DNA from 2 places in the Pseudomonas sp. NPDC089401 genome. Region 1 is predicted to be linked to the other one. Evidence: riboswitches for the same ligand, from Rfam matches in the RefSeq annotation. Region 1 holds a riboswitch; the other holds the start of a gene.
What was found. Region 1 has a riboswitch for cobalamin ahead of ACIP21_RS24575 (CbtB domain-containing protein). Riboswitches for the same ligand answer to the same signal wherever they lie in the genome.

Region 1 (3,990 bases):
GCCTGGCCAGTGAGCACCATGATCCTGGGGGCCGGGTCGAGTTGCTGCAGGCGCTTGATGACTTCCATGCCATCGAGCCCAGGCAGGCCGATGTCCAGTACCACGACGTCGGGCCGCAGTTCTCGCGCTACCTGTGCCACTTCGCTGCCGTTACCGACTTCGCCAACGACCTGGAAGCGTTCACGCTCAAGCAGCAGGCGCAGGGAAAGTCGGACGATCGGATGGTCATCAACGATCAGAACGGTTGTCATGTAGGTAGCTCCTGTCGGAATGTGGTCCGTTTCCCAGGTAAAACCTGGAATACGGCTGCAAGTTCTTTCTGTCGCGCAGCACCATACGATCATTCCGACCTGCGTTGTAACGGGCAGTATAGATCTGTTGGATAAGTCGGCGTTGTTTGTTGAAAAGTCCTACAAAATTCCGGGAGTTGCTATCAAAAGGCAGCCAGGCAGTGGGTAATGACCTGTCGGTTACTGGCAGGCCGGGTGGGGCTTGAGTACCCGATCGGTCGAGGCGGGGTTGTTGCGAAGGGCCTGGCCTACACGCGTGGGGCGGGGCAGTAGCTGCCCCGTGCAATTCGGGCAGCGGCCCTGGAAGCGGCGGTCTGCGCAGCTGCGGCAGAATGTGCACTCGAAGGAGCAGATCAGCGCGTCGGGGCTGTCCCCCGGCAGATCGACATCACAGCATTCGCAGTTGGGGCGTAGCGCGAGCATGGGCAAGACTCCGGTCCAGGGTTGAGCCCGGAGTCTGCAACGGCCTCCGCCCGCTTGGCAATATTCAGTTACCAGGGCGGTACAGGTGCGCATGGCCCGCGCGGTACAGGGCCGAGGCGGCGAACGGCGCATCCCCCAGGACATGGCCGACGAGGATCAGCGCGGTACGCCTGAAGCCCCTGGCGGCGACCCGCTCGACGATGTCGGCGAGCGTGCCGCGCACCCAGTCCTGGTCTGGCCAGGTGGCGCGATGGACCACGGCAATGGGGCAGTCGGCGCCGTAATGGGGCAGCAGGGCCTCGACGATGCGGGCCAGGTGCTTGACCCCCAGGTGGATCGCCAGGGTGCTGCCGTGGCGGGCCAGGTCGGCCAATTGCTCACCGGCGGGCATCGGCGAGCTGTCGCCGTAACGGGTGAGGATGACGGTCTGCGCCACGTCCGGTAGGGTCAGTTCGCAGCCCAGCAAGGCCGCGCTGGCGGCGGTGGCGGTGACCCCGGGGATGATCTGGTAGTCGATGCCCAGTTCGCGCAGGTGGCGGATCTGTTCGCCGATGGCGCCATACAGGCTGGGGTCGCCGCTGTGCACGCGCGCCACGTCCTGACCCTTGGCATGGGCGTCGCGAATGGCCTCGATGATCTGCTCCAGGTGCAGTTCGGCACTGTTGATGACTGTTTCGGCCTGGTGGCCGTCGAGTACGGCGGCGGGGACCAGGGAGCCGGCGTAGATGATCACCGGGCACTGGCGGATCAGGCGCTGGCCCTTGACCGTGATCAGCTCCGGGTCGCCGGGGCCGGCGCCGATGAAATAGACCGTCATGGTGAATCCTTGGGGCGAGAAGAAAGCGATTATACGGCGCAGGCCAGGGCGAGGGTCGCACGTGATGTCGCACGTCGGGGTACCGCCAGCCTTGCGCTGCCTTGCAGGCGTTCGCTCAGGGCGAGTGCGCAGCTTTCGGCGACGCCCCAGCAGCCACAATGGGCAAAGGCGGTCGCGGAACGATGGCTCAGGTGGGGCTCGAATACCTGCAACAGGGCGGCGTCGAACAGCACCAGCGGCACGCCGAGGCGCTCGGCCAGCAGGCGCAAGCCAGGCTCATCGGCTTTCAGGCTGATGCTGGCGACGCCTTGCACGGCAGCCAGCGGCAGGCCTTGGCAGGCCAAGGACTGCTGCAGGAGGCTGGCAAGTTCGTCGACCGAGCAGCCCCGGCGGCAACCGAAACCGGCGTACAGCGCCGGTTGCAGGTGGGCGTGCGGCATCAGGCGTGGCTGGAGCGACGATACAGCCAGGCGCTCAGCAGGCCCAGGGCCAGCCAGAAGGCGGCGTTGGTCAGCCACGAGGCGACCTTGAACTGGGTTTCCAGGGCTTCGGGTGCCAGGCTCTCGTGCACTTCAGGTTGCGGCGCGCCGATCACGTGCGGCACAACCAGCAGCACTGCGCCAACAACCTTGAGCAGCCAGTGGCGAGCGAACACCAGCAAGGCCAGGCCTAGTGCGGTGGCGGCGGCGGTGCCGATCCACCAGGCCTGGCGCTGGCCGAGGTCGGCGGCGGCAGTGCCAGGCAACTCCGGTGGCAAGCCCAGGGTCGGCGCCAGGCAGAACACGGCGAAGCCCGCCAGGCCCCAGAGCGCGCCGGTGCTGACTCGGCCGGGTTCGCGCAGGCTGTAGAGGGCGGCGAGGATCAGGGCGAAACCGACGGCGACGACCAGGTTCCCGCCCGTGGTCGAGAGGACGCGCTGCCAGCCGTCTTCCGGCGACCAGGCTTCGGCGCTGTGCTCATGGGCGGCGCCGGCTTCGCCGGCATGGTCGTGGTGCTCGGCGGCAGGCGCGGCCGATTCGTAGGTTTCTGCCTGGAGGATAAGCGGCGCGACCCAGAAGCTCTGCAGCAGGGTCAACAGCAGCGCGGCGAGCAGGCCGCTGAACCCGGCAGTGCGGGCGATACGGGTGATCATGGCAGGCCTCAGTGGCAGGGGAACGCGGCGCTGTGACGGGTATCGTGGGCGGCGTTGTGCACCGCCTCGATGTGCGAGAAGCCGGCGAAGTACACCAGGCAAAGGCCGAGCAGGCTGGCGCCGACGGCGATGACCAGGCGCTGGCTGAGGGTGACGGGGGTGGCGATGCTGTGTTTGGCACTGGTGACGGGCATGACGCGATCCTCTGCTTTGTTGTGTGATGGCAACGGACAGGCGCGACATTCCCGGGCGCAATGCGCCCGAGGGAATGCGACAGCGCCCGCCCACCGCGGGGTGTTCATGAACGTCAGGCCGGTCTCCGGGCTTGCGAGGAAGAGCAGGGCTCCTTGGCAAGCGTCACCTTCCCATGCCGGACGACGTGGCACAGTGGTCTTGACGCTTCGCTCGCTTACCGTTGCGGGGGCAGCACCGGATTGGCCCGGCCCTTGGAGAGGGCCTGCGGCGCACCGGTTTCCCGTTTCACCCCCGATGGGGGCACCTGGACGCAAGGCGTAAGGAGAGCACGGGGCGGGGGAGGCGTCAATTGGTTGCTGCAAGGGTGACGGACCTCTGGCAGCTCTCACGCCCATCCGCCAGTTGACCACCCGCGCCCCCCCGCGTAGCCTTGCCGCTTCGAGGTTCTTCGGCCACGCCGAAGCTAAGACGGGAACGCGGTTCAAGCCGCGGCTGCCCCCGCAACTGTAGGCACCGGCAACGGATCGACACAGCCACTGCGCCAAGGCGCGGGAAGGCGTCATCCCGCCAGGCCCTGTCCCGGACAGCGGCGCTGGAACGGTGCAAGCCAGGAGACCTGCCTCGTCACGCTTTCGACTTTCAACCGGGCGGGGTGATCCGGTGGCGAACGAGCCCGGCTGGCAAGGCCTGCGGCTCTCGTCCCGCATGCCCGCGCCAACCTGCCAAGGGCAACGCGACATGAAAACACTGGCCAAGCTCCCCGTCACCATCGTTACCGGCTTCCTCGGCTCGGGCAAGACCACCTTGCTCCGCCACATGCTCGACAACGCCCAGGGCCGCCGCATCGCGGTCATCGTCAACGAGTTCGGCGAACTGGGCATCGATGGCGAGATCCTCAAGCAGTGCAGCATCGGCTGCACCGAGGAAGAAGCCAGCGGCCGCGTCTACGAGTTGGCCAACGGCTGCCTGTGCTGCACCGTGCAGGAAGAGTTCTTCCCGGTCATGCGCGAGCTGGTGGCCCGCCGTGGCGACCTCGACCACATCCTCATCGAAACCAGCGGCCTGGCCCTGCCCAAACCCCTGGTGCAAGCCTTCCAGTGGCCGGAAATCCGCAATGCCTGCACGGTTGACGC
Region 2 (3,990 bases), on a different contig from region 1:
CGGTGCCCGGCGTGCGCAACCCGGCCAGCAATTTCAGCAGGGACGACTTGCCCGAACCGTTGGGGCCGACGATCCCCAAGGTTTCGCCGGGTACCACGTTGAGCTCGATGTTGCACAGCACGGTGTTGCCCGACAGTTGCAGGCCCAGCCCGCGGCAGGCGAGGGGGGCGATCTGCGCGGTGTTCATGGCGGTCATGGGCGCCCCCTGCGGCTGACCAGGATCAGTGCGAACACCGGCGCACCAATCAGCGCGGTGACCACGCCGACCGGGATCACCTGGCCGCTGATCAGCGTGCGCGACAGCACGTCGGCGGCAATCAGGAACAGTGCGCCGCCCAGCGCGCTGGCCGGCAGCAGGCGGCTGTGGCCGGGCCCGAGCAGCAGGCGCAGGGCATGCGGGATGACCAGGCCGACGAAGCCGATGGCGCCGACGATCGACACCATCACCGCAGTCACCAGTGCCGCGCAGCTGATCAGCAGCAACTGCGTGCGGCGCACGGCGATGCCCAGCGAGGCCGCCGAGTCGGCGCCGAAGGTGAAGGCGTCCAGCGCCCGGCGGTGCCACAGGCACACCACCAGCCCGAACAGCGCCACCGGCAACGCCAGCCACACCGACGGCCAGCGCACGCCACTGAGATTGCCCAGCAGCCAGAACATGATGCCGCGGGCCTGCTCGGCGGTGGCCGACTTGGTGATGAGGAAGGCGGTCAGGGCGGTAAACAGTTGCGAACCGGCGATGCCGGCGAGGATCACCTGGGCGTTGTTGCTGCTCGGCCCGGCCGCGCGGGCCAGCACCAGCACCAGGGCGAACGCCGCCAGGGCGCCGATGAAGGCGCCGCCGGACATGCTCAGGGCGACGCTGCCCAGGCCGAGCAGGCCGACCAGCACTGCGCCGGTGGAGGCGCCGGCGGACAGCCCGAGCAGGTAGGGCTCTGCCAGCGGGTTGCGCAGCAGCGCCTGGAGGATCACCCCGCAGGTCGCCAGCCCAGCGCCGCAGGCGGCGGCGACCAGGGCGCGGGTCAGGCGGTAGTTCCAGACGATGCCGGCGTCGATCGGGTCGACCGGGTGGCCGGCCTGCCACAGGTGGTTGGCCAGCACCTGGTAGACCACCTGCGGCGACAGGTTGGTTTCACCGATGGCGGTGCCGGCCAGTACGGCGACGAGTAAGGCCAGCACGGCCAGGGCGCTGTTGAGCAGTACCTTCATCACTGTGCCGCTTTACCGCTGGCAAAGGCTGCGGACAAGGTCTGCAGGCCGCGGAACAGGCGGATGCCGGCCTGCATGGCGTCGGCGTCGAGGATGACGATGCGGTTGTTCTTCACCGCGTCCATGTTCTTCGTCACTGGGTCGCTGTGGAGGAATTCGAGCTTTTTCTGGTAGTCGTCGGCGGGGAAGCGGCGGCGGTCCATGCGGGCGATGATCAGCCAGGTCGGGTTGGCCTTGGCCAGGGTTTCCCAGCCCACGGTCGGCCATTCCTCGGTCGACTCGACCACGTTGCGCACGCCCAGGGTGCGCAGCATGAAGTCGGCCACGCCCTGGCGGCCGGCGACGTAAGGGTCGATGTCGAGGTCGGCGCTGGAGAACCAGAACAGTGCCGATGTCTGCGCCAGGTCCTTGCCGGCCAGCTGCTGTTTCGCGCCGTCCAGGCGGGCCTTGAGGTCGGCATTCAGCGCCGCGCCGCGGTCCTGCACGTCGAAGATCTCGGCCAGCTGGCTGACGCTCTGGTAGATGCTGTCGACCTGGAACGCCTGCAGGCGGGTGCCGTCGGCGCCGACCAGGTTGTCCTTGCCTTCGCAGTCCGAGGGCAGCAGGTAGGTGGGGATCTTCAGCTCGTCGAACTGCTCGCGGGTGGCAACCACGCCCTGGGCGCCGACCATCCACTCGAACTGCACCGCCACCAGTTGCGGACGCTTGCCGACCACCGCCTCGAAGCTCGGCTCGTTGTCGGCCAGGCGCGGTACCTTGGCGTTCAGCGCCTGGTACTCGGGCAGCACGTTGTTGAACCACAGCGAGGTGCCGGCCAGCTTGTCGCCCAGGCCCAATGCATAGAGCATCTCGGTGCCGGCCTGGCCGATGGTCACCGCACGCTCGGGGGCCTTGGCGAAGGTCTGCGGCGCGCCGCAATTGTCGACGGTCAGCGGGTAGTGGGTGGCGGCGGCCTGGGCCAGGGCGCTGAGGCTCAGGCCGGCCAGCAGGGAGGTGAAACGCAGCAGCATGCGGGGCGATCTCCTATCGGTCAGTTCTGGTGAGGAACGCACGGACAGGCATCGCCGCGCCCTTGCAGGCGCAAGGGCAACACAGATGGCCATCCCGGACACCCCGCCGGTTGGTGAATGTTTGCCGGCAGGTCTCCTGACTGGTGCGTCGTCACCTGGCTCCGGCCTTCCCGGATCGTTGATCCAGTGGCATCGATGGAGCAGGCTCGGCACCTACAGTTGCGGGGGCAGTTCCGTTTGGCGCGTCTTGGGCGACGGGCCTGGGATTCCCTGTTAGTTCCGTGGCGGAAACCGGCGGGCCGCATGGTAGACCATCAGGCCGCCGGGGCAAAACGTTAAATCAAAAGTACTTGAGCCAGGCGATGTCGCGCCGGCGAGCCTTGAGCCGAGCGAACCAGCGCACCGGCAGGTACAGCGCCACGGCCAACAGCACTGAAACCAGCCACACCGCGCCGATGCCGTCGAAACCGAAGTAGTCGCCGTGGTTGTGGCCGAACAGTGCCACGCAGGCCAGGTACAGCAGCTTGAGCACGTACAAGTGCAGCAGGTAGAAGAACATCGGCGCCGCGCCCAGCACCGCCAGGGCGCCGATCCAGCGGGCCGTGCCGGCACGCTCGAAGGCGCGCAGCAACAGCAGGCCGCAGCCCAGGGTCAGGGCCAGGAACAGCAGCGACGGCGGGTACTTGGTGATGTTGAAGAAGCTCATCAGCGTCTGCGTGACGGTCGGGTAGCCGCTCCAGGGCGCTTCGCCGTAGCCGTTGTAGAGGCGCAGCAGCATGAAGCCGAGCAGGGCGATGCAGCCGGCCAGCAGCAGGCGCTGCTGGCGTTCGCCGGCAGCGCTGCCACGGGCGAACCACGGGCCCAGGCCATAGCCCAGGGCGATCACCCCGATCCACGGCAGCACCGGGTAGGACGTGCGCAGGCGCAGGTTGTCGGTGACTTCCAGCCAGCCACGGTCATGCAGGATTGCCCACGGCACGTGCAGCGCCGACGCCACACCGAAGTGCAGGCCGTCGAGCAGGTTGTGCCCGGCGACGATCAGCGCGCCCAGGGCCACCAGTGCCGGGCGCGGCAGCCACACCAGCAGCGACAGGGCGAGCATGCTCACGCCGATGGCCCATATCACTTGCAGGTAGATCACGCTCGGTGGCAGTTGGAAGGTCCAGGCGAAGTTGACCAGGGTGAACTCCAGCAGCACCAGGAACAGCCCGCGCTTGAACAGGAACGCCGAGACATCGCTGCGGCCCTGGTACTTCTCGCCGTACAGCCAGGCCGACAGGCCGGTGAGCAGGACGAACACCGGCGCGCACAGGTGGGCCAGGGTGCGGCTGGCGAACAGCGACGGGTCGGTGGCGTCGATGCTCATGGGGTCGCTGACCTGGCGGTGCAGGAAGAAGGTTTCGCGCACGTGGTCGAGCAGCATGAACAGGATCACCAGGCCGCGCAGGGCGTCGATGCTCTGCAGGCGCTGGGTGAGCAGGGTGGGGGTGGCTGAGGCGCTGGTCATGGGGAAGGGTCGCAGGCAGGAATGGATGTCAAATGAAACGTTATCTTATAACTATTTCATTTTCTACCGATAGCGATTTTTTCGTATTGCCTGTACCGGCCCCTTCGCGGGTAAACCCGCTCCCACAGGGATTGCCCCAGGCCTGAAGGCATGCGCCGTACCTGTGGGAGCGGGTTCACCCGCGAAGAGGCCCTGAAATCAGAAGGTGTAGTCCACGGTGGCAAAGTACGACCGCGGCGTCCCCATCACCCACTGCTCGCCACTGAA

Region 2: linked by a shared signal. The riboswitch ahead of ACIP21_RS10165 (ABC transporter substrate-binding protein) and the one ahead of ACIP21_RS24575 (CbtB domain-containing protein) in region 1 are both predicted to bind cobalamin.

Annotation. Positions count from the first base shown of each region.
Region 1 is NZ_JBIVIA010000013.1:73,196-77,185, reverse strand. It holds gene ACIP21_RS24600 (response regulator) at 1-251, opposite strand, end outside; gene ACIP21_RS24595 (DUF1272 domain-containing protein) at 471-713, opposite strand; gene cobM (precorrin-4 C(11)-methyltransferase) at 778-1,530, opposite strand; gene ACIP21_RS24585 (cobalamin biosynthesis protein) at 1,560-1,970, opposite strand; gene ACIP21_RS24580 (CbtA family protein) at 1,970-2,662, opposite strand; gene ACIP21_RS24575 (CbtB domain-containing protein) at 2,671-2,856, opposite strand; cobalamin riboswitch at 2,955-3,180, opposite strand; cobalamin riboswitch at 3,282-3,496, shown strand; gene cobW (cobalamin biosynthesis protein CobW) at 3,596-3,990, shown strand, end outside.
Region 2 is NZ_JBIVIA010000003.1:611,987-615,976, reverse strand. It holds gene ACIP21_RS10175 (ABC transporter ATP-binding protein) at 1-196, opposite strand, end outside; gene ACIP21_RS10170 (FecCD family ABC transporter permease) at 193-1,206, opposite strand; gene ACIP21_RS10165 (ABC transporter substrate-binding protein) at 1,206-2,216, opposite strand; cobalamin riboswitch at 2,325-2,527, opposite strand; gene ACIP21_RS10160 (DUF1624 domain-containing protein) at 2,557-3,723, opposite strand; gene ACIP21_RS10155 (TonB-dependent receptor) at 3,922-3,990, opposite strand, start outside.